One region of the Paraclostridium tenue genome, then DNA from elsewhere that is predicted to be linked to it. Evidence: riboswitches for the same ligand, from Rfam matches in the RefSeq annotation. Region 1 holds a riboswitch; each other region holds the start of a gene.
The links. Region 1 has a riboswitch for cobalamin ahead of pcrA (DNA helicase PcrA). Riboswitches for the same ligand answer to the same signal wherever they lie in the genome.
Positions count from the first base shown of each region.

Region 2: linked by a shared signal. The riboswitch ahead of ABFX13_RS13340 (cobyric acid synthase) and the one ahead of pcrA (DNA helicase PcrA) in region 1 are both predicted to bind cobalamin.
Region 3: linked by a shared signal. The riboswitch ahead of ABFX13_RS11845 (energy-coupling factor ABC transporter permease) and the one ahead of pcrA (DNA helicase PcrA) in region 1 are both predicted to bind cobalamin.

Region 1 is NZ_BAAACP010000006.1:100-8,797, reverse strand. Features, by position in the region: gene adhE (bifunctional acetaldehyde-CoA/alcohol dehydrogenase) at 1-117, opposite strand, end outside; gene ABFX13_RS05905 (DUF4230 domain-containing protein) at 365-964, opposite strand; gene ABFX13_RS05900 (manganese-dependent inorganic pyrophosphatase) at 1,075-2,022, shown strand; gene ABFX13_RS05895 (peptidylprolyl isomerase) at 2,104-2,628, opposite strand; gene ABFX13_RS05890 (AAA family ATPase) at 2,727-3,314, opposite strand; gene ABFX13_RS05885 (patatin-like phospholipase family protein) at 3,415-4,164, opposite strand; gene ABFX13_RS05880 (M18 family aminopeptidase) at 4,278-5,576, opposite strand; gene pcrA (DNA helicase PcrA) at 5,605-7,827, opposite strand; cobalamin riboswitch at 8,188-8,373, opposite strand; partial or broken gene ABFX13_RS05870 (NADH peroxidase) at 8,653-8,698, opposite strand, start outside.
Region 2 is NZ_BAAACP010000024.1:14,855-23,552, forward strand. Features, by position in the region: gene ABFX13_RS13315 (cobalt-precorrin-8 methylmutase) at 1-346, opposite strand, end outside; gene ABFX13_RS13320 (GHMP family kinase ATP-binding protein) at 349-1,221, opposite strand; gene ABFX13_RS13325 (pyridoxal phosphate-dependent aminotransferase) at 1,223-2,293, opposite strand; gene ABFX13_RS13330 (cobalamin biosynthesis protein) at 2,305-3,261, opposite strand; gene ABFX13_RS13335 (cobyrinic acid a,c-diamide synthase CobB) at 3,254-4,609, opposite strand; gene ABFX13_RS13340 (cobyric acid synthase) at 4,618-6,129, opposite strand; cobalamin riboswitch at 6,345-6,524, opposite strand; gene ABFX13_RS13345 (histidine phosphatase family protein) at 6,552-7,157, opposite strand; gene cobS (adenosylcobinamide-GDP ribazoletransferase) at 7,169-7,939, opposite strand; gene cobU (bifunctional adenosylcobinamide kinase/adenosylcobinamide-phosphate guanylyltransferase) at 7,943-8,503, opposite strand; gene cobT (nicotinate-nucleotide--dimethylbenzimidazole phosphoribosyltransferase) at 8,516-8,698, opposite strand, start outside.
Region 3 is NZ_BAAACP010000016.1:22,820-31,517, forward strand. Features, by position in the region: gene ABFX13_RS11810 (hypothetical protein) at 1-467, opposite strand, end outside; gene ABFX13_RS11815 (hypothetical protein) at 643-1,674, shown strand; gene ABFX13_RS11820 (hypothetical protein) at 1,980-2,228, shown strand; gene ABFX13_RS11825 (ABC transporter substrate-binding protein) at 2,381-3,409, shown strand; gene ABFX13_RS11830 (FecCD family ABC transporter permease) at 3,409-4,491, shown strand; gene ABFX13_RS11835 (ABC transporter ATP-binding protein) at 4,491-5,351, shown strand; gene ABFX13_RS11840 (collagen-like domain-containing protein) at 5,429-6,895, opposite strand; cobalamin riboswitch at 7,213-7,395, shown strand; gene ABFX13_RS11845 (energy-coupling factor ABC transporter permease) at 7,599-8,336, shown strand; gene ABFX13_RS11850 (energy-coupling factor ABC transporter substrate-binding protein) at 8,314-8,607, shown strand; gene cbiQ (cobalt ECF transporter T component CbiQ) at 8,601-8,698, shown strand, end outside.

The DNA of each region.
Region 1 (8,698 bases):
TTTTAACATTTCTTGTTTCGCTTTATTAGCTTTTTCAACTAAAACATTTACTCTTTCTTCTGCTGTTAATTCTTTCTTAGTTCCCATATTTACTACCTTTTTAGCTTCTTTACTCATTTTAAAATCCTCCCAAGATGTTGTTTATTTATTTTAATGTTAGTTATTTAACAATCTTTATGTTTATATAATATACCTACCAAAAAAGAATGTCAACCATTTCTTGTTAATTTTTTATCCATTTTTTAATATTGCAAAATATATAATACTCTAATTATTTTTTATATTAAATTTATAATTTTAAAATAAAAAAATCCATCTGATTTATTGAAAATCAGATGGATTTTTTTATTTTATATTATATTTATTACTTAAAATTAATTATTACTTCTTCATAACCTAAATTCTTCAAGCTATTTTCCAAACTCTTTTTTACACTACGACTTATATCATTCATAAAGCCTTCTTTTATAATTTTTTTCTCATATTCTTTTTTACTATTTGCCAATTCATCTATAACTTCATTTGTTTTTACTCTATTAAATAATGCATTTTTTACATCATAAATAAATATATTTTCTTCATCTATGTAGTGATCTATAATACTACACTTTGCTACATTTACAGTTATAGAGTCTTTTTTTACATTATCTATAGTAATATCCTTTGAATTTACACCACCCTTTACTACTCCATTGTACTTTATAATAAATGATTTTTCTGTGAAAGGTATCTTGATATTTTTAAAGCTTCTGTCTTTCTTAATAGTTACTATATTGCTGTAATTATATTTAGATGTTGATAGTTCTAATACTTGTTCTATAGTATTTAATACTTTCGATGTATCTTTTGGAGCTTTTTCGGAAAAGATTAATTTTAAAGATAGTGTTATTCCCAATATGATTCCTATAATTATAAATATTAATAAAACTTTATTGTTATTAATTTTTTTACGTTTTTGTAACAAAATTTCCCCTCCTTTTGATATAATATAAGTTACGATTAAAAAGTTTTAAATTTGTATACTTAAATAAAAATTAATACATAATTTTTTTCAAATATGAAAGGAGACTTAAAATGACTTTATTAGTTTTTGGTCATAAAAATCCTGATACAGATTCAATCTGTTCAGCAATATCTTTAGCATACTTAAAAAATAAATTAGGACAATCAGCTAAGGCTTATGCTTTAGGAGAAGTTAGAAAAGAAGCTCAATTCGTTTTAGACTACTTCAAAGTTGATGCCCCAACTGTATTAACTTCTATATCAAATATATGCAATGATGATGCTAACTTAGTACTAGAAGGTAAACCTCAAGTTATATTAGTTGACCACAATGAGTACGGACAAAGCATAGATGGACTAGAAGATGCTGATTTAATAGAAGTTGTTGATCATCATAAATTAGGAGGATTAAAAACAGATACTCCTTTATCAATGAGATTAATGCCAGTTGGATGTACTTGTACAATAATAACTCAAATGTTTAAAGAAAATAATGTTGAAATACCTTATGAAATAGCTGGTCTTTTAATGTCTGCTATATTATCAGATACATTATTATTTAAATCTCCAACAACTACAGATATGGATAAAAAAGCTGTTGAAGAATTAAATAACATAGTTAAAGTAGATGTTGAAAAGTACGCTATGGATATGTTTAAAGCTGGTACATCATTAGATGGATTTACTGTTGAAGAAATAGTAAACATGGACTTTAAACCATTTGATATGGAAGGTAAAAAGGTAGGAATAGGACAAGTATTCACTTTAGATATAGATGCAGTTCTTAATAAGCAAGATGAATTTTTAAGTTATATAAATGGAACTGACTTTGATATGTTATTATTAGCAGTAACAGATATAATAAAAGAAGGTTCATATTTAATATACAAAGCTGAAGATAAAATAATATCTGATGCATTTAAAGTTAATGCTTCTCAAGGAGTATTTGTTGAAGGTGCTGTTTCAAGAAAGAAACAATTAGTTCCAAATTTAACAGATGCAGTTAAGAAAAATATATAATTTTTTTAAACATACAAAATAAAAAAAGAGATTCTTAAATTTAAGAATCTCTTTTTTATACAAATAAATTCTAGTATAGAATTACATTTTTTCTACGTCAGAATAATCTTTACCAAATGTTTCAACAGTAACTTTTTTCATTACTTGTGGAGTTTGTGGTTTATCCATTCTATCAGTTTTAACAGAAGCTATTTCATCTACAACATCAATACCTTCTATTATTCTACCAAATGATGCATATTGCCCGTCTAAGTGTGGAGAATTTGCATGCATTAAGAAAAATTGTGAACCAGCAGAGTTTGGAGCCATTGTTCTAGCCATTGATATAACTCCTCTTTCATGCTTTAAGTTGTTAGTATGTCCATTTTGAGTAAATTCTCCTTTTATAGAGTATCCTGGTCCACCCATTCCATTTCCATTAGGGCATCCTCCTTGTATCATAAATCCAGGTATAACTCTGTGGAATGTAACTCCATCATAGTATCCTGACTCTACTAAAGATACAAAGTTTTTAACTGTATTTGGAGCTATATGTGGATATAACTCAACTTTTATTTGCTTTCCATTTTCCATTTCTATAGTTACTATAGGATTTTTATTTTCCATTTTATGTACTTCCTTTCTTATGAGTTTTATATTCTCATTTTATATTATATACCAATAACACTAAAAAATCACAAAAATAAGCTACTTATTTTAGTAGCTTACTTTTCATTTAGTAATGCAGTTTCTTCATAATTTATATCTAATAAATTTAATATTTGCTTAGCTCTATCTTTTGTAGATCCTGAAACTTCTATATAATTTATATTCTCAGCTTTTAAGAAACTTAATATAGCTTCATCAATTTTAATAGCTATACTTTCATCTTGCCATCTTACGCCATCTTTAACATATCCAAATTCTCTAGGAACGTATATTATCATATCATAGTTTTGTATATCTTCTAATGCTAAACAATATAAATCCTTTAAAATTTGAATCTCTTTTTGAGTTCTTTTTCTGTCTCCTAGCATAAATCTAGCGTATATGTAAGGTACAAATGTAGCATAATCTGTAAGTGCATAATCAAATCCTGATAAATCGTCTTCTATTTTCTTTTGTCCTAAATATATACCATACTGTTCAGATATAGTTTCTATCATGCCTTTATCTCTTAAATACTCTGTAGAGTATTCTAAAGCATATCCTACATCTACTCCAGATATCTTCATTTCTACATATAAGTGTTGTATTAATGTTGTCTTTCCGCATCTAGGTCCACCTAGTACAGCAATTCTTTTAGTTGCCATATTTTATATCAACTCCATATTTTATATTTCAAAATTAGAACTTTTTTATTATACTAATATACAACAATTTATTCAATGTTTTTAATATAATTGTAGTTATTTACAAATTAATATCCATATTTTTTACAATTTCATAACCTTCATTAAATATCTTCTTACAAAACTCACCTTCAAATCTTAGAGTAGCATTTTTTTCAAATATAGTATTTGGTCTTATAATAATTATATCTTCCTCTTTATATATGTTCTTTATATCTTCTGGTAATTCATAATCATGTTTCATAGTTATAACTATTATTTTATCCATTTTAGCTTCTATTAAGGGCTTTATTAAAACATTATTTAATATACCTCCATCTAATTTATATCCATCATATAACCCCTCTATTAAATCTTTGCCAAATTGTTCAAAAGGCTTTAACTCTTTTGACGGTCTAAATGGAAGTAATGAACTATATTTTATACTTAATAATGCATCTTCATAACTTAGTTCAGATATATCTACTATTTTTTCTTCTAATTTTGAATTTTCAACTTCTACATAATTGATATAGCAAGGTTTTGAATAACTTGAGTTATTGATTAATCCTCTTAATTCATCAATTGCTAAAGAGTTATCCACAGTGTTATCAACTATTTTGACACCGTTTTCACCAATTTTCTGAATGTTTATCCACATTTCCTTCAACTTGTTAACATTTTCTGTGTATATATAATATCCATTTATAGCCCCTATAGATGTTCCAGCTATAGCATCAAATTTTATTCCTTTTTCATATAATCCATATATAACTCCAGCTTGAAATGCTCCTTTAGCCCCTCCGCCTGCTAGGCATAACCCTGTCTTCATCTAAAATCACTCCTATTCTTTTTCCTATATTTATTTTCATTAATGATTATAGGGGATGTCTAAAAGTAAAATACTTTTTATACATCCCCTAACTTTAACTTTTTTTATTAATTTTATAATTCATAAAATGTTTTAAAAGTCTTATATATATCTATATGATCTTCTACACATCCTAGTTCTCTTATAGAATGCATAGCAAGTATCGGACTTCCTACATCTACTGATGGTATATCTATATGTGTTGATGATATAGGTCCTATTGTACTTCCACCTCTTACATCAGATCTATTAACAAATTCTTGGCAGTTAACTCCAGCTTCTTTACATATAGATTTATAAACAGCTGTAGATTGACTATCACTTGTATATGCTTGATTTGCATTTATTTTTATAACTGGTCCTTTACCCATAACTGGTCTATTTGTTGGATCATGTTTTTCTGAAACATTAGGATGAACAGCATGTGCAAGATCAGCAGATATTATAAATGAAGAATATAAACTTCTAAAGAATTCTTCTCTACTTTGCCCTAAACATAAAGATATTCTTTCTAATACATTTATTAGCATATTAGAATCTGCTCCTTGCTTAGTTGAACTTCCTACTTCTTCATTGTCAAATACCGATACTACATTAACGCCTCTTGAAGGTTTAGAATCTATTAATGCATGTAAACTAGCATGTGCCATAGATAAATTATCTAGTCTTCCACAAGATATCATTTCTTCATTTGGTCCTATTAGCATCCCTTTTTCATATTCATATAAAAATAAATCAAAATCAAGTATTTCCTCTACTTTTCTTCCTAACTCATTAGCTATAGTTTTTATTAAGAAATTATCTTTTTCTAATGTATCATTTAATAATCCTACTAATGGCAACATATCCTTTTGCTTATTTAAAGCTACGCCTTCATTTACTTGTCTATTCATGTGTATAGCTAAATTAGGTATTATACATATAGGTCTATTTATATTTATTAAAGTTTCAACAGGTCTTAGTATATCTTCTCCTTTTAATATAACTCTACCTGCTATAGCTAGTGGTCTATCTAACCAAGTGTTTAATATAGGTCCTCCATAGCATTCTGTATTTAATTTTAAATAAGTTTTTTCAACTTCCATCTCTGGATTTGGTTTAATTCTAAATGAAGGTGAATCTGAATGAGAACCTATTATTCTAAATCCATCTTCTTTTAAATTATCAGTATCAACAGTAAAAGCTATTATAGCTGATGAATTTTTAGTTGTGTAATACTTTCCGCCTTTTTCTATAGTCCACTTGTCTCTAGCATCAAGTTTTTTAAATCCATTCAATCTTAATAATTCCTCTGAGGTTTCTACTGAATGAAAAGCTGTTGGACTTTTCTCTATAAACCCGATTAAATTTCTAGCAAATTCTTTTGAATTCATATTAAATCCCCCTTAATTATATTAAATTTTATAGTAAATCTAATGTAGTGTATTCTTTATTTATTTTCTTTATACCTTGATTATTAAAAGCTATTGTTAAATCAGAACCAGAAGCTGCCACTACAGTTCCTACCCCAAACTTAGGATGATGAACCTTAGAACCTAATTTTATATCATCAACATTTGATTCAGTTTTACTTTCTTTTATAGTAGCATTAACTTTACTTGCAACATTCGCCTTATTCATAGACTTCATATATTTTTGCTTATACTTATCTAATATATTGTAATTTGCTTTAGAATAACTTAACTCATGCTCATCTTTATTTAATTTCTCTATACATTCTTCTGGTAATTCCTCCATAAATCTTGATTGTATAGATGGATTAGTTTTTCCATAAAGAGTTCTTTTCTTTGTAAGTGTCATATATAACTCTTTTTTAGCTCTTGTTATACCAACGTAACAAAGTCTTCTTTCCTCTTCTATATCTGACTCACTCATAGATCTTACAGCTCTTGATATTGGGAATAATCCTTCTTCCATACCAACTAAATAAACTACAGGAAACTCTAGTCCTTTAGATGTATGTATAGTCATAAGAGATACTCTATCGTCTTCTTCATCATCACTTTCTGAAGAAGTAAGAGCTACATTAGTTAAGAAAGTTTCTAAGTCTTTTTCTTCACTAGTATTTTCAAATTCTATAGCTATAGATATAAACTCTTTTAAGTTATCTATTCTATCTTGAGATTCTTCACTTTTATCTTTTTCAAGTTCATCTAAATACCCTGTAACATCAAGTACCTTTTCTATAAGCTTACTTACAGAATAAGCATCCTTTATTACTCTAAGTGTTCCTATTAAATCTACAAATCCATTTATATTCGCTCTAGCCTTTGTAGATATATCTGAATTAGTATCTACATCTAAAAGTACAGAGAATATACTTTCTTGTCTTAAACTTGCTCTATCTTCTATTTTTTCTATAGTTCTAAGTCCAATTCCTCTTTTAGGTACATTTATTATTCTTTTTAAAGATATATCATCTTGTACATTTTGAAGAACTCTTAAATAAGCAACTAAATCCTTTATCTCTTTTCTTTCATAGAATTTAGTACCACCATATATATTATAAGGTATTTGACTTCTATTTAAAGCATCTTCTATAGCACGTGCCTGTGCATTTGCTCTGTATAGTACTGCAAAATCTTTGAAAGGTTTATTTTCTTTTCTATGGATTCTCCATATATTATCAGCTACAAAATCAGCTTCTTCCATTTCATCATTTGCAACTTGTATCTTTATTTTTTCTCCTTCTTTTTGCTCACTCCACAGTTTTTTTCTTTTTCTTTCTATATTGTTAGATATAACTGTATTTGCAGCATCTAATATAACTTGAGTTGATCTATAATTTTGTTCTAATTTTACAACATGAACATCTTCATAATCTCTTTCAAATTCAAGTATATTTCTTATATCTGCACCTCTCCAACCATATATACTTTGATCATCGTCTCCAACAACACATATATTTTGATGCTCTTTAGCTAATAATTTTATAAACTCATATTGAGCTTTGCTTGTATCTTGATACTCATCAACCATTATATATTTAAATTTATTTCTATAATAAGCTAGTACACTTTCTTCAGTCTTTAATAATTCTACTGTTTTTATTATTAAGTCATCAAAGTCAAGTGCACTATTTCTTTTTAATCTATCTTGATAAAGTGTATATACATCAGCAATTTTACTCATCCTAGCATCATGTCTATGCATATCCTTATACTCTTTAGGAGTTAGTAATTTATCTTTTGCTCCAGATATATAACTTATAACAACCTTAGGCTCAAATGCCTTATCACTTAAATTAAGTTCTTTTAAACAATCTTTAACTAAAGTTACTTGGTCTGAACTATCATATATAACAAAAGATCTATTATATCCTATTCTATTTATATCTTTTCTAAGAATTCTAACACAGCATGAATGGAAAGTTGTTATCCACATATCTTTTACATCTGAATCTATAGTTTCTTCAACTCTTTCCTTCATTTCATTTGCTGCTTTATTTGTAAATGTTATTGCTAATATATTACTAGGATGTACTCCTTTATTTTTCATAAGATGAGCTATTCTAGTTGTTAAAACTCTCGTTTTTCCAGATCCAGCTCCTGCTAATATAAGTACTGGTCCTTCTGTTTTAAGTACCGCTTCTTTTTGGGCGGGGTTTAGTGAATCTATATCCATTAATTACCTCCTACAGTCAATGTTATATGTATATTTTAATCTATTATCTATATTAATTCAAATTTATTAATACTACATATTAATGATATCCATAATTTGTAATATTTAAAATCATACCCACTTTATAATTAAATAAAAACTCCTTAGATTTTATCTAAGGAGTTAAAGTTAGGCTAAAATATAATTTTTTTATTTATATTAATCTAATAAGATTAGGGGCTTAATTATATATTAGAATTTAAAATAAAAAAATCCTAATATTGGGATTAGGATTAATATAACTTAATAATTAATATACAAAATAGTCATGGTCGACTTACGTACATAATCTTTAAACTATTTTCCTTCACCCCGAAGAAATTAATTTATATATTATAGGCAGGTATCCTGGCTTAGCTTCATCTTACTACTTTCCCTTCCCATAACTTATATTAAGTCACAGTGGTATCAAAAGTTTCATCAGCATAACAGTAGCGGGGGCTGCAGAGGATTTTAACCTCTTTCCCTATTAATTTTATAAACAAAACCTATAATATTAAAATATTAAATTTTCATCATATTTAACAATATTCTATAAAAATATTAACATTCCTTTATTTAAATTTAAATCCTTATATTCTAATCATATTATATTTAAACTAGTATTATTACAATATAAAGATATTTATTCCTTTAAATATATCTACTAATTTAATTTCTTATACATCATCCAACGACTAAAATTACCTATTTAGTCGTTGGATAATGCAATTTATACTTTCTATTTACTTTAATATATTGAAAATAAATAAGGAAGAAACCTATTTAGATTTCTTCCTTTATATATTATTTTCCAAAATGTCTATTTAATAATCCTAAGAATGCTTTACCG
Region 2 (8,698 bases), on a different contig from region 1:
CTTTTTCTTTTGCTAGTTTTGCTACTTCTTCATCGCTTACAAAACATTTGTATTTGCATCCTAGAGCATCTAATTTTCTTTTATTTATACCACTTAATGCCATATTCGTATCTGTATAAATAGTAGCTTTATTTTTTAATGCATTTGATATTTTTTCTACCGCTATTTCAGATATTTTTAATATATCTAAATATTCAAAGTCTGCTGTTGTATGTATAGCTCTTTTTATAATTTTTTCTTCTAAATCATTTTTAAATTTATAATCTGGTCTTATTTCATCAATTATTCCTTGTATTATTTCAAAACTTTTATTTTCTATCATCATAGGGTTTTTAATGTATCCCATGTTTAATCACTCCTAAGTCCCCCAGCTATTATATTTGCTGTGTATATTTTTTTATATTTTTTATTTATTTTTCTATCTATAAGCTTAGCTTTAATTATTTCTTCATTCATATCAGATTCTAAAAGTATTCCTACCACAGTTCCACTATGTGCAATGTTGACTCCGTAGGCTCCATACTCTTTCGATATATCCATTATTTCATTTAAATACTTCTTTTTATGTATGTTTTCATTTGCAATACTACTTATATTACAAGCTTGTCCTATTAAATTTAAATCTTTCTTTTTTATACCTTCTTCTAGAAGCTTAAAAGCATATTCTATTATGTATTTATTTTGCTTTTTTAACTTATTATAATTTTCTTTTTTTCTTATGTATTTTGTACTTAGAGTTTCATTAGGTTCTAATATTAATACTTTCCCAGTATCTAAAATACCTAACTTTTTTATTACATTTGCATCTAAAGGATTAAAAATAGTATTTTCTTTAATATAAATAGAATCTGTAGGCTCTATCTTTGTTGCAAGTCTAGATATTTCATATTCATCTAAATTTTTCCCTATAAGATTTAAAGTTGCTTTTATAGTAGCTCCTATATCAGCAGTTGAACTTGCCATCCCCTTACTTATAGGTATTTCACTATTTATATCTATAGATATATGTTTTAATTCTTTTTTAGGTAAATTAAAATATTTAAAAACTTCCTCTATAGCCTTTCTAGCTTTTAAAGGACCTTTTTTTACATCCTCTATTCTTTCTTCTAAATTAACTATTGAGTATCTATCTATAGCATAAGATGATAAATACTCTTTATCCTTTATAATTCCTTGAACAAATTCCCCACAAGAGGCTGGACATATTCCACGTGATTTCATTCTATTCTCCTAGAACTTTAGTTAATTTGTTTATTAACTCTAAATTTTCTTCATGACTCTTTATAGCTACTCTTATATAATTTTCATCTAAATTTCTAAAGTTAGATGCATCTCTTATAAGAATATTATCTTTTATAAATAATTCTTCTTTTAATTCTTTTGCAGTTTTATTTTTTAATTTAATTAATATAAAATTAGTATCTGTTTTATATGCTTTAATTTCTTTAATTTCATTTAAATTTTTAAGCATAAAATTTCTTTCTTTTATAAAATACTTTTTACTTTCCTTTATATATTCCTCTTCTTTAAATAGGTAATTTGAAAGTACATCTGCAAAAGTGTTTATAGACCATGGCTCTTTTATCTTATACATATTTTCCAATAACTTTTCATTGCTACAAACACCATATCCTAATCTTAGACCTGGCATACCAAAAAATTTAGTTACTGCTTTGATTATAAATATATTCGGGTTATTTTCTATATATTTTACTAAACTATATTTTTCTTCTTTTTCTACAAATTCCATAAAAGTCTCATCAATTATAAGTAGCTTATTATGTTTAGTTAAAACTTCTAATAATTCACTCAAATCATATACTCTACCTATTGGATTCGATGGATTGCATATAAATAAACTATCGAATTTATCTATATTTTCTTTTATATTATTTATATCTATTTCAAAATCTTTATCCTTATCTAGATATAAGTTTATTACATCTACATTGTTTAGTAATGCGCCTCTTTCATATTCTGAAAATGTAGGATTTAATATAGCTAATCTTTTATTTATACTTTTCATTAAAAGATATATTATCTCTGTTGCTCCATTGCCTGGTATTATAAATGAACTTTTAACATTGAGATAATTAGCTATGTTTTTTCTTAAATTAGTATAGTTTATATCTGGATATTTAACACATTCTCTTAATCCCTCTAATATATAATTTTCTAAATTATTTATTAAATATGGATTTATGTTAGAGCTAAAATCAATTATATTTTTTGAACTTTTATTGTAATTTTTACACATAATTTCTACATTAGCTCCATGTCCAAGATCATTCATTTTTTCACCTTCTATCTAATTAAATAAATTATAATAGAAAATATCACTAATGCCACAAAAGATGTAGCATACATTATTTTATTAGTTTTTAAAATATCTTCTATTTCTAATTCTCTGTGTTTATCACCTATAGTAGGTTTATAAACTTCTTTCCCAAAATATATATTAGTACCACCTAATTGAACTCCAAGTGCACCTGCTACTGCACCTTCTGGATACGCACAATTTGGACTTTTATGATTTTTTCTATCTCTTATAGCTATTCGTATACTTTCTTTAGCATTTAGTCGAAGCATTAAACTTGCTATCATCATGAAAAATGGAGTTATCCTTGCAGGTATAAAATTTGCAATATCATCAATTTTTGCAGATGCAAATCCTATATCTTTATACTTTTCATTTTTATATCCTACCATTGAATCTAAAGTATTTATAGCTTTATAGACCATAGCAAGCACCGGTCCACCTATAAATCCATACATCATAGGAGCTATTATTCCATCCACAGTATTTTCTGCTACTGTTTCAACTGTAGCTCTTATTATCTCTTGTTCATTTAAATTAGTTGTATCTCTACCTACTATATAAGATAACTGTTTTCTTGATTTTTCTATATCTCCAGTTTTTAAAACATTATATATCTTCTTAGCTTCATCTGCTAAGCATTTTGTAGATAAAGTTGTATATAGTATTATTGATGCTACTATAACATAAAATATTTTACTAAATGTAAATACACTAATTATTAAATTAGTTACTATAAATGTAGTTCCTACAGTTATAATCCACAATACAAATCCGCCCATTTTTAATTGTCCTGATGTCTTTGATATACTTCGTATTTTATTTTCTACAAATCTTATTAAATTTCCAATAAATCTAACTGGATGAGGAAAAGAATACGGATCCCCTATTATTAAATCCAGTATGTAGGCTAATGTCATTATAATTACAGTTAAACTATTCATCTCTACCACCTACAAATTTAATTATGGCATCTAAGTTATTATAAAAGTGGGTATGTAAATATGTAGCTAAAGTATTACCTTTTGAGTATCCTCCATCCCATTCATCTAATACTTTATTTCCTCTTTTTTTAATCATTTTATATGCACATGGTTCTTCACTATTAAATACTGAATGATGAAACTCGTGACCTTTTATTACATCTCCTTTTTTAGAAAGTATTGTATCTATTTTAGCAATTCCATCGCAATACCCAAATCTTTTTAAAGACTTAGTCATTTCACTAGTTCCTTTAAAAATCCCAACCATGTTAAATTCATCATTATTTGAATCTTTAAGCTTTTCTCCTAAATACATTAACCCTCCACACTCAGCATATATAGGTATATTCTTTTCATGAGCTTCTTTTATGGATTTTCTCATACTTTGATTTGCATCTAGTTCTTTTGCAAACAATTCTGGAAAACCTCCTCCTATATATATACAATCTGCTTTAGGCAAATGCTTATCATTAAGAGGGCTAAATTTTAAAATTTGTACACCCATTTGTTTTAATAGTTCTAAATTTTCTTTGTAATAGAAATTAAAAGCCTTATCATAAGCTATAGCTATTTTTTTATTTTCAAACTTTGGTAGATCACTTATATCAAAGTTGCTTTCAATTTCTTCACCTTCTGATATCTCAATTAATCTATCTATATTTATGTATTTTTCAATCTCATTTCCTAAATTATTAAACTTCTCTGTTAAGGAATCTATTTCTACACTTGGAACTAATCCTAAATGCCTTGATTCTAATGAAAATTTTTCATTAGGTGGAAAATATCCTAAGACTTCAATTTCACAATATGTTTCTATAGCTTCTTTTATAAGTTCATAGTGTCTTTGAGTTTTTACGTTATTCACTATTACACCTTTTATATTTACATCTTTATCAAGCTCTTTATATCCTAATACCATAGCAGCTGATGATGATGACATAGCCTTTCCATTTATAACTAATATAACTGGAGCTTTTAGTAATTTTGAAGTATATGAACTTGTACAAGCATTTAAGTCAATTCCAAATCCATCATAAAGACCCATTACACCTTCAATTACTGATATATCTGCATCTTTAGAAGCATTATTTACTATATATTTAATTTTTTCATCATCTAACATATAAGAATCTAAGTTTCTTGAATCTCTTTTAGTTATAAAAGTATGGTAAGATGGATCTATATAATCTGGTCCAACTTTATAAGGTTGTACTTTTAATTTTCTATTAGTTAGTGCTTGCATTATTCCTAGGGATATAGTAGTTTTACCCACTCCACTACTCGTTCCTGCTATTAATATTTTTTTCATAATTTCACCTAACCATTTATAATTTCATATATTTTATCTATATCTAGACATTGTCTTAATATATCTGCTAATTTGTCATATTCTTTATTCTTAAATTCTTCAAAAGAATTTATAGAACTCTCTACACCCTCTAATCCCTTTTTCTCTCTAACTGAATTTAGTAAACTTCTTGTAAACTTAACATCATCAAATATTCCATGAAGATAAGTCCCAACTACATTTCCTTTTTCATTTACACATCCTTCAACATATGAAGTTTCTTCATTTAATTTTTTTACTATAGTATTTAAAGGTTTATTAATTCCTTTACTTATCCCCATATGAATTTCATACCCTCTAACACTTTTATTTCCTAATAAACTTAAGTAACCACCTAAATTCTCATTTATTACAGCTTCTACTTGAGTAGTTACTTTTTCTTTTTCAAATATAGTTTCTATCTCTAAAAGACCAAGTCCATCTATTTCTTTTATAGACCCTTCAACTCCATCTGGATCATATATTTTTTTACCTAAAAGTTGATATCCTCCACAAATTCCAAATATTAATTTACCTTGTCTTTCTAAGTCTTTTATTTGCTTTTCTAATCCGCTCTCTCTTATATAAATTAAATCTTCTATTGTATTTTTGCTTCCTGGTATAATAACCATATCTGGATTTGATAAAGATTGTCCTTTTTCTACATATCTAATACTTACATCCTCTTGTATTTCTAGCATATGAGCATCTGTAAAATTAGACATATAAGGAGTTCTTATAATTTCAATATTTATATCATTTTGTCTAAATTGTTTATTAAATCTATCTGTCACACTATCTTCATCTTCTATATTTAAATCACTATAAGGAACAACTCCTAATACTGGAACTTTTATAATATCCTCTAGCATATCTATACCAGATTGTAAAAGTTCTACAGTTCCTCTAAATTTATTTATGATTACTCCTTTAACTCTAGCTCTTTCTTTTTCTTCTAATAAAAGCATAGTTCCTGCGATTGAAGCAAAAACTCCACCTCTATCAATATCAGCTACTAAAATTACTGGAGCATCTGCAATTTCAGCCATTCCCATATTAGCTATATCTTTATCTTTTAAATTTATTTCTGCACAACTACCCGCACCCTCTAAAATAACTACATCATATTCACTACTTAGATCTCCATATATACTTTTAAGCATAGAAGCTAATTCATCCTTATACCCATGATAAGTACTAGCACTCACATGGTCTAAGACTTTGCCTTTAACAATTACCTGACATCTATTTTTCCCAGCAGGCTTTAATAAAATAGGATTCATTCTAACATCTGGTTCAATACCACAAGCTTCGGCTTGAGTAACTTGAGCTCTCCCCATTTCTAATCCATCTTTAGTTATATATGAATTTAGTGCCATATTCTGAGATTTAAAAGGTACGACTCTATATCCATCTTGTTTTAATATTCTGCATAACCCTGCCGATAAAGTACTCTTACCAACATTAGAAGCTGTTCCTAAAAACATTAACGATTTACTCATATTATTAATCTCCTTAAATAACAAAAAATTCACTTCTTTAATTTTTTAACAACGTTTAAAATGCTCTACATTATTCAGATATGTGATTTGATAATTATTTTTATCTATAAATTGAAGATTTAAATTTATAGAAATATAAAAACCTATCCTCTAAAGGATAGGTTTTTAAAAATGCACATACTTCACCAATTTTTAAAATCCTTCACCCCGAAGATTTTATATTCATAAACTAGGCAGGTCTCCTGGCTAAACTTCAACCTACTTCTATTCCTTCCCGTAAATCGTCACAGTGGTGTCTAATAGTTTCGTCAGTATCACAGTAGCGGGGGCTGCGAAGGATTTTTACCTTCTTCCCTATTAATCTTCAATGAAGAACCTAATTTATGTTAATTTTATAAAATTTTTATGTATTCTTATTTATTTTAAGTTAAATGAGATGTATTATTTAGTGTTTGAATCACTGGAAATCCATCAACTATATCAATAATACTCACTGATGCATTATCTATTTTAAAATTCCAATGAAATTCATAAGTTTTCCCAATTAAGTAAGATATAATATTTCTTATAGTTCCTGCATGAGAACATATTAAAATAGTCTTATCTTTATTGCAACTTATTATTTTATCTATTTCTTCACGTACTCTATTATATGAGTCTATTAAACTTTCTCCATTAGGATATCTATAATTAAATCCTTGTGAAATTAACTTTTCAAATTCTTCTGGGTAATTTTTTTGTATAATGTCAAAATTAAACCCTTCGAAATCTCCAAAATTAATTTCTTTTAAACTTTCTTTTTCTATAATATTTATTCCTCTAGATTTTGATATTTCTAGTACAGTTTGTTTTGTTCTAGTCGATGTGGTTGTATATATAGAATCTATTTTTTCTTTTTCAAGAAATTCATTTAATTTAGCTATCTGTGATTTACCTAAATCACTTAGTTCACTATCTATATGACCTGATAAATTCCCATCTATATTATCATTAGTTGTTGCATGTCTTACTAGTATTAATCTAGACATTTATTCACCTCTTACTTTAATCCAAAAATTAAATATATATAGATCAAATACATTACTTCCATAAGCTCAGAAGTACATCCAAGTATATCTCCTGTTATCCCATCTATTTTAGAATATATATATCTTACAAAACATCTTGATAATATAATCATTATAGGTATGAACGCTATTACTTTAATTAAATCTAATGAATTTAAGTTAAATAAAGTAATACCCATAATTATTATTAATATAACTGTATACACTATTCCAGTTAATATCATTTTTAAAGAAGGCTTGCCTATAAATACATTACCCATTCCATTTTTTCTTGGAGTTACACTTTTATAGCAAGCTATTACAATTGCCATTCTCGCAAATGCCGGCATAAATATTAAATTATATAATTGTCCTGATTGTACAATTGAATATATTAATCCAAGTTTCATCAACATTAAAAATAATACTGATAGCATTGCATTTGTTCCTAATCGTGAATCTTTCATTATCTCTAATATTTTTTCTTTATCTCTATAACTATATATACCGTCAAATGTATCTCCTACACCATCTAAATGAAGACCTCCAGTTAATATCACTGTAGATATCAAAATATTTACAGAAGTTATATAGCTATCAAATAAAAAACTTGATACTAATCCAATTATAAAATATAAAATTCCCAACACAAATCCTACTAAAGGAAAATAATACATTGTTTTATGAAACTCTTCATCAAAACCTATATTTACCCTTATTGGAATCCTAGTAAAAAATTGTAATATCCCTATAAATCTTTTCATAAGTTACTCCTTAATCTTCATAGGTATACCACTAACTACAAAATAAACCTCATCAGCACATTTACCTATATACTGATTTATCCTACCTACTATATCAGAGTATACTCTACAAAGTTTATTGTCTGGAACCAAACTCATACCTAGCTCATTAGTTACCATTACAAAGTATAAATCTGTTTTTTCTACTTCTCTTATAAGTTTATCTATTTGATCTTTTATGTAAAATTCCATTTCATTAGTTTCTTGTGGCGTACAATTATCAAAATCTATTTTGTATTCAAACATTAAATTATTGACTAATAAAGTTACACAATCTAGTATAACTGTCTTATGTCTTTTATTTATATCACTAATTATAGAGTATATATCCTTATAAATTTCATAAGTTTCCCAGTTACTAGGTCTACTTTCTTTATGTTTTCTAACTCTATCTTTCATTTCATCATCAAATGGAATAGAAGTTGCTATATAAGCAGTGGAATTTTTTCTATTAATACACAAACTTTCAGCAAAATTGCTTTTTCCTGACCTAGATCCTCCAGTTACTAAAATTAATTTACTCATAGATTCACCTTCTTATTTACCTATATCTACTTCATCAATAGTCGCCATATTTTTATATGCAAAGTTAGCTGCCTCTATAATATTAAATGCTAAAGCCGCTCCACTTCCTTCACCTAATCTCATATCCATATTAAGCATTGGATCTAACCTTAATATTTCTAATGCTTTTTTAGCTCCTGATTCTGCAGAAGTATG
Region 3 (8,698 bases), on a different contig from region 1:
CCTGGTTTAGGTCTTTCTGAACAAAAGTCGCAATTAGGTTTATCTTCACAACATTCATGCTTAGGTTTTTCATCATGACAATCATGATTAGGTCTTACTGGATGATGATCATAATCTGGTTTAACAGGATAATGATCATAATTAGGTCTTACTGGATGATGATCGTATTCTGGTTTAACAGGATAATGATCATAATTAGGTCTTACTGGATGATGATCATAATCTGGTTTTGATGGATAATGATCATGATTAGGTCTTACTGGATGATGATCATATTCTGGTCTTTCTGGGCAATGATCATAATCAGGTCTTTCTGGATAGCGATCATATTCTGGTTTTTCTGGGCAATGATCGTAATGAGGTCTTTCACAATGGCAATTGTGTTTTTCCATATGACGATCATAATCAGGTCTATCAGAATAATAATTAACAGTTCTATTTACTCTAGTAGTCTTATTTTCTTCCATGTTATATATCCTTTCCTGTATTTATTAAGAGAAATCTTTGTTTTTCTCTTTAATTAAATATATGATTTATTCATAGATATGTTACTTGTTATAAATAGATTTTGTCTAAAACGTGAATAAAGTAAATTATTAAAAATAAATATAAATATAAGGGATTTTAGGGAGGGATTTTAAGATGTTTTTTAATGATACAGAAATATTAATTAAAAAATTAAATGGAGATTTAAATATATTTAAGTTAAATGATAATATAATATATGAAGATATTAAATCAGATACAAAAGAAGTTTATAAAAAAGAAATCATAAATGGAGATTATTCTTTTGTAGATGTTCATATGGATATAGACAAAGATAATAATGTATATGGAATATTAAATGATAAAAAAGGAAAGCTACTTAATATAAACATAGAAGACGATGTATATATGGATACTTTAATTAAATATGACTGTAAAAATTTTTTAATAAAATTTCCATATATTAAGAAATTTTCAAAAGAGAGTCACATATTTTATTATCTAATAAATAAACAAAATCCAACTATAAGTAATCTGATACATATAAATAGAGGAGAAAATTTTTTTGAAAAAGATATAGTTGATTATATACCATATAATACAATGAGTATAATTAGTAACTTTGAAGTGATTTGGGATAAAGATATACCTATTTTATTTTACTTTAAAAATGTAGATGAGGTTGAAGAATTATTTGTGTCAATATTTAATAAGAATTTTAACGAATGGTCTAAACCTTTTCAAATTACAAATTCTAAAAAAAGAAAAATATACTTATCCGTTATAAAAGATGTGAGAGGATATTATAATATAGTTTTTGCTGAAGAAAATGAAGGCAAATACCATTGTCAATATATAAAGGGATTTTTAGATTATAATAAATTTGAGATATTAGAATTAACACTTATAAAAACAGAATTAATGTGCTTATTTCCTCATTTGATTAATAATAAAAATGAACTTTATATTCAATGGGGAGAATATAATAATTTATATACTTGTAAGTCATTTGATTTAGGTGCAACTTGGAGTAAGCCTAAAATGAATAATCAACAAGTAGATAAATTTTTTAAAAGATATATATATAAATCCAATAATATTGGTGAAAGAGATTATATAGTAAATAGTATATTTACTGATAAAGAAGATATAGATATGTTAGATTATAAAATAAGAGATAGTTTATAAATTATAGAAAAAATAGCTTTCTAAAAAATTTTTTAGAAGCTATTTTTTTATATTTTAAAAGTTAATATATTAAATTTAATAATTTTAAGATATTAATAAGAATGTGAAAAAACTTATAAAAGATAAAATATAATCTAAAAATTAAACAATATGAAAGAATGTGTAAAATTATGTATAAAACTAAATTTTCAGAAAATTTAACGATATATTTACTACTAAAGAAAAATCGAATATAGTAAAAGTATGTAGGGGGAGAAAATATTTGAAATATAGAAAAATTAATAGAACTATCAGGGGGAAATGATATGTTTTTACAAAGAAACTTTAGATTACATCATAATCCACACACTAATGGATGTTGTGGTAAAGGAGAAAACTGTTGTGGTTCTCATGAGCATACTCACACTCATGGGCACGAGCATGAACATGTAAATGGAATAGGTCATGACCACAATCATGAAGATGGGTTTACTGGCATTCATTCACATGAACATGATCACACTCATGAACATGGGCATGATCACAATGGAGAGCATGAACATAGCCACGAATAAAAATTAAAATAAATAATTAATGAAAATAAAAGCCATGAAGGTTTTAAATTATAGGGTATATTTTGTTGTATCTTTATTTAAATAACTTCATGGCTTTAATTTTTTTTTAGATTATAGTAAACTAAAAATAGGAAAAATATGGGGGAATAAAAATGATAAAAAGTAAAAGTTTAAAAAAGTTCGTAGCATTAATGGCTATAGCAGGGTTAACACTTAGTGTTGTTGGGTGTTCAAATAATAAAAAAGAAGAAGGAAAAGAAGCAAAGGCAAAGGTTGAGTCAAGTAATTTTGAAACTTTGGAATACGTTTACTCAGATGGGGCTAAGGATGTAAATGTAAAGGTTGATGCTCCAAAGCAAAAAGCAGTTACATTATCTCAGTTTATGACTGAAATGCTATTAGCGCTTGACTTAGGAGATAGAATGGTTGGAACAGCTCTTTTAGACAACCCAATACTTCCTCAATATGAAGAAGCTTACAAAAAAATACCAGAACTTAAAGTAGGAGAAGGTCACTCTATATCTAAAGAAGCATTTGTAGCTACTGGAGCTGATTTTGTTAGTGGATGGGATTCATCTATAAATGAACAAACTACAGGTTCGCCAGAGGAACTTGTAAAAAATGGGGTTGCACCATTTATGGCTAAATCTTATGCACCAGATGCAACAGTAGAAACTGTTTATGAAGATTTTAATTTACTTGGGAAAATATTTGGAGTAGAAGATAAAGCTAAAGAAGTAGTAGATAAAATGAAAAATGATATAAAAGTTGTACAAGATAAAGTTGGAGATATGAAAGAAGAAGATAAAGTAAAAATGATGGTTTATGATTCAGGGGAAAAGGATGCTATGGTAGTAGGATCTGGACTTGCTAATAATTTAATTGATATAGCTGGTGGGAACAATGTATTTGGAAAAGAAGCTGACAAGCCATACATAAATGTTTCATTTGAAAGTATAGTAGCAAAAAATCCTGAAGTTATATTAGTAACTGATTATTTAGCTGGAAGTCCAGTTAAGGAAAAAATTGATTTCTTAAAATCACATCCAGCACTTAAAGATGTACCTGCAATAAAAAATAATAAAATATATGTGGTTAAACTAGCTGATTTATCTCCAGGAGTTAGAAACCCTATGGTTATAGAAGAAATGCATAACTATTTTTATGGAGATAAGAAATAGTGGAAGTTTCTGTAAATAAGACAAGAAGCCTTTCTAAAAAGAAAGGTTTCTTATTTTGGGTTATAGCTTTAACTATACTATTAGCAGGTACAGTAGTTGGAGCAATAGCTATAGGGAGTACATATATAGAGCCTGGAGAAGTTTATAAAGTTCTTTTAAATAAATTAACAAATGGAGCATTGTTTAGTGGTGTAGGTGAAGTTATGACCCAAAATATAATATGGGAAATAAGATTTCCAAGAGTATTATTAGGAGCTATATGTGGTTCAGGACTTGCTATATGTGGTGTTCTTATGCAATGTGTAACTAAAAATCCAATAGCAGAGCCGTATATACTTGGAATTTCATCAGGTGCATCATGTGGTGCTGTTGCTACTATTGTTTTAGGTGGAGTAGCAAGTCTTGGAATAAACAGTATAACTACTGGTGCATTTGTTGGTTCTATGGTATCTGGAGTATTAGTTTTTGCGATAGGTACACAAATGGGAAAAACCACATCTACAACAAGATTAGTACTTACTGGTATGGCGATATCAACAATATTTTCAGCACTTACTAATTTGCTTATATATTCAGCAAAAAATTCAAATCAAGCAAAAAATGCATTGTTTTGGACTATAGGGAGTTTGGGTGGAGCTAAGTGGGATGTTTTATTAATTCCATTTATAGTTTTAATTTTAGTTATAATTGTATCTTTCGTAATGTCAAAATCATTAGATATACTACTTCTTGGAGATGATAGTGCTATAATCCTTGGAATAAATGTAAAACTTATAAAGTCAATTATTTTAATTTTTTCTACTCTTTTAACAGCTACATTGGTTACAATAACTGGAGCTATAGGGTTTATAGGATTAGTAGTTCCTCATATTTGTAGAACAATAGCTGGGAGCGATCATAAAAAACTTATAGTTCTTTCATCACTAATAGGAGCTATATTTTTAATATTATCAGATGTTTTAGCAAGGGGACTTTTCCCTCCAATAGAAATACCAATAGGAATAATAACAGCACTAGCAGGTGGGCCATTCTTCTTATATTTAATTTCTAAGAAAAATTACTCATTTGGAGGAAGAGATTAATGCTTAAATTACAAGTTAAAAATTTAAAGTTTAGTATAGATAAAAAAGATATATTAAAAGATATATCATTTGATATACCAAAAGGTTCATTTGTTGGAATTATAGGTCCTAATGGTTCAGGGAAGTCTACTATACTTAAAAATATATATAGACTATATAAGCCAGATAGTGGAAAGTTAATACTTGATAATAAAGATTTATCTACTATGAAAGATAAAGAGTGTGCTAAAGAAATAGCAGTATTAGCACAAGAAAGTAATTCACAATTTGACTTTACAGTAGAGCAAATAGTTAAAATGGGGCGTTATCCATATAAATCGGTTTTTGAAGATTATTCTAAAAAGGATATAGATATGGTTAATAATATGCTAAAAAGAGTAGGCCTTGATGATTATAGTGATAGAAGTTTTTCAAAGTTATCAGGGGGAGAAAAACAAAGAACTTTAATTGCAAGAGCGTTAGTTCAAGATACGGATTTTTTAATATTAGATGAACCAACAAATCACTTAGATATTGGTTATCAGATACAACTTATGGATTTAGTTAAAAGTCTTAATATAACGACTTTATCAGCAATTCATGATATGAATATAGCATCTATGTATTGTGATTATTTAATAGTTATGAAAGATGGAAAAATAAGAAAATGTGGAAAAGTTGAAGAAGTTATAACAGAAGATATGCTGAAAGAAATATTTGGGGTTAATGCATATGTTGGAGTAAATCCTATAAATAATAAATTACAAGTATCTTTTATGCATAGTCATTACCATATAAATGGAGTGGGACATGACCATGTTCATGAAGACGGATTTACTGGTGAGCATGAGCATTTTCATCAACATTCATATCAAGTTTGATAATAAAAATATAAATAAATTAAAAAAATCTAGTTCACTAACTATATTTAATGAACTAGATTTTTTAATTTTAGTTACTATCTAAGATTAACCGAAAATATAGCATTTAATGGGATAGCTCCATAACGATGTTGTTCTACATCAGTTTGGAACTTAACCCAAATTATTCCACGGCATATTCCATATACTGTATCTATATTAAGGGATGAATTTGTACTATTTACAATATCTATTCGTAAATTTTTATTTACTGGGAATGTACTTGAATCTATAATGGTTCTTAAAGCTTTTACAATACCTGCATTACAACAATAATCTGGTGATGTACAATTATAATTTATTAAAGACGATGAAGTATTTGGTGCAACATCAAATGTTATAAGTGAAATCTTACATAAAGATACATAATTTGTATTTACAGGATTTGTTGAACTTAGTAAAACTACATCATCATCTATAAAACTATTTATAGTACCTGATTTAGTTGTATTAAATGAAGACACAGATACATTTTGAGTAGAAGATGAAGCTTGTATCGATTGTAATGCATATAATATGCTATCAGTAAGATTAGAATTTAATGTTGCTGTTAATGTATTAATATCAATTGCAGGACCAGTAGGACCAGTAATACCTTGCAAGCCTTGAGGACCTTGAGGGCCAGTAGGACCAGGAATACCTTGAGGGCCAGTAATACCCTGAGGGCCTATAGGGCCTTGTTCACCTTGAGGACCAGTAGGACCAGGAATGCCTTGGGGGCCAGGAATACCTTGAATACCTTGAATGCCTTGCTCGCCTATAGGACCAGTAGCACCAATAGGGCCGGTAACACCTTGAATACCTTGTTCACCTTGAGGACCAGTAGGGCCAATAGGGCCAGTAACACCTTGAATACCTTGTTCACCCTGAGGACCAGTAGGACCAGGAACGCCTTGAATACCTTGTTCACCTTGAGGTCCAGTAGCGCCTTCGGGACCAGTAGCACCTTGTAAACCTTGAGGACCAGTAGGACCAATAGGGCCAGGAACGCCTTGAATACCTTGCTCACCTTGAGGACCAGTAGGGCCAATAGACCCAGGAATACCTTGAATGCCTTGAGGACCTTGAGACCCAGTAGGACCTTGAGGTCCAGGAATACCTTGAATGCCTTGTTCACCTTGAGGTCCAGTAACACCTATAGGGCCTTGAATACCCTGTTCTCCTTGAGGACCAGTAGGGCCAGGAATGCCTTGTTCACCCTGAGGTCCAGTAGGACCGGTAATACCTTGAGGACCCTGAGGACCTTGTAAATTATTACCATAATAATTAGACTTAGATGAATTACTATAGTAATTATCATAGTTATAGTAATCATTATTTTGTTTGTATTGGTAATAATCATTGTCGTATGCGGAGCTGTAATAATTATCATAATCCTTTGATTTATAGCCGTTATTATAATATTTTGGGTTGTCGTAATAATTGTATTTATAATTTTCATTACTATAATAATTTTCTTTATATCTGTTATCAGTTGGTCCTCTGGATAATGTATTTTTCTCCATAAAATCTCACCTTTTTATGATTTAATATTTGTTACAGTTTTAATATATGAATTTCTAAAATAATATGTGATTAATTTTTACATAGGCTGTATAAATATAAGGAAATATAAATTAATATTTTATATTTATAAAATTTATTGGAAAAATATTGATAAATTAACAAGTTAAACATTTTTAGAAATATACAAATTAATATAATAAAAAATTTTGTTGGCAAAATTGTTAATAAGATGATAAAGTAGTATTAGTTAATTTTATAAATTAAAAAAATTAGAGGAATATAAAGATATTTATAGAATTAATAAATATGTGATAAATTAAATATGTCTATTGTAGGTTTTTAGAAATAAAATTAAAAGGGAAAGAGGTTAAAATCCTCTGCAGTCCCCGCTACTGTAAGGTTGATGAAACTTTCAAATACCACTGTAATATATATTATGGGAAGGGAAAGTAGTAAAATGAAGCCAAGCCAGGAGACCTGCCTACAGTAATTAAATTAGTTTCTTCGGGATGAAGGAAAATAATTAAAAAATTAATATCTTAGCTTTTTATAGGCTTGGGTATTATTTATGATGTTATTTAAATCCTAATCCAAAAATTAGGATTTTTTTTGTACCTGATAAACTTAAAAACTATATTTAAATTTATAAATTAATTTATCACAAAAATTTATATTATTTATAATAAAAAGTGAGGTACTAAAATGAATTATTTAACACTATCTTTAGTAGCAGGTGTTTTAATTGTACTCTTAAACCCTACTACAGCAAGAGCTATGCATATTATGGAAGGATTTTTACCAGTAAAATGGTCAATACTTTGGACAATAGTATTTATTCCATTTTTCGTATATGGATTAAAGGCAATTAATGAAATAGTTAAAAAAGATCCAAAGAAAAAGGTATTATTAGCACTAGCAGGAGCTTTTGTATTTGTATTATCAGCACTAAAAATACCATCATTAACAGGTAGTTGTTCACACCCTACTGGAGTAGGACTAGGAGCAATATTATTTGGACCAGCGGTTATGGCTGTAATAGGAACAATAGCATTATTATTCCAAGCAATATTGCTTGCACATGGTGGGCTTACTACATTAGGAGCTAATGCTTTTTCAATGGCAATAGTTGGACCTATAGTTTCATATTTAATATTTAAGTTTTGTAGAAAAAGAAATTTAAGTATTGGTGTGAGTGTATTTTTAGCAGCAGCATTAGGTGATTTAGCTACATATACTGTTACAGCAATACAATTAGCACTAGCATTTCCTGATCCTGCAGGAGGAGTATTTGGATCTGCAGTTAAGTTCTTAGGAGTATTTTTCACTACTCAAATACCTATAGCTATAGCAGAAGGATTATTAACTACTTTAGTATATAATTTAATAACACAAAATAATGAAGAAGGAGTTGAAGATGATGAGTGCAAATTCGAAAACTAAAACTAAAAACTTTATGTTACTTGCTTTAACAATAATACTTATAATAACTCCTCTACTGTTAAATTCTAAAGCTGAGTATGGGGGAGCTGATGGAGAAGCAGAAGGTTTAATTTCTGAAATAAACCCAGATTATAAACCATGGTTTAGTAGTTTATACGAACCACCTAGTGGAGAAATAGAAAGTTTATTATTTTCTACACAAGCAGCAATAGGAGCTGGATTTATAGGATATTATTTAGGTTCAAGAAAAGGCAAAAAAAGTAAATGCTAGAAATTGATAAATGTGCTTATAATAGTAATCTAACAAATGTTGATCCAATGATTAAAGTAGGTGTTACTTTTATTTTTATGGTAATTTCTTT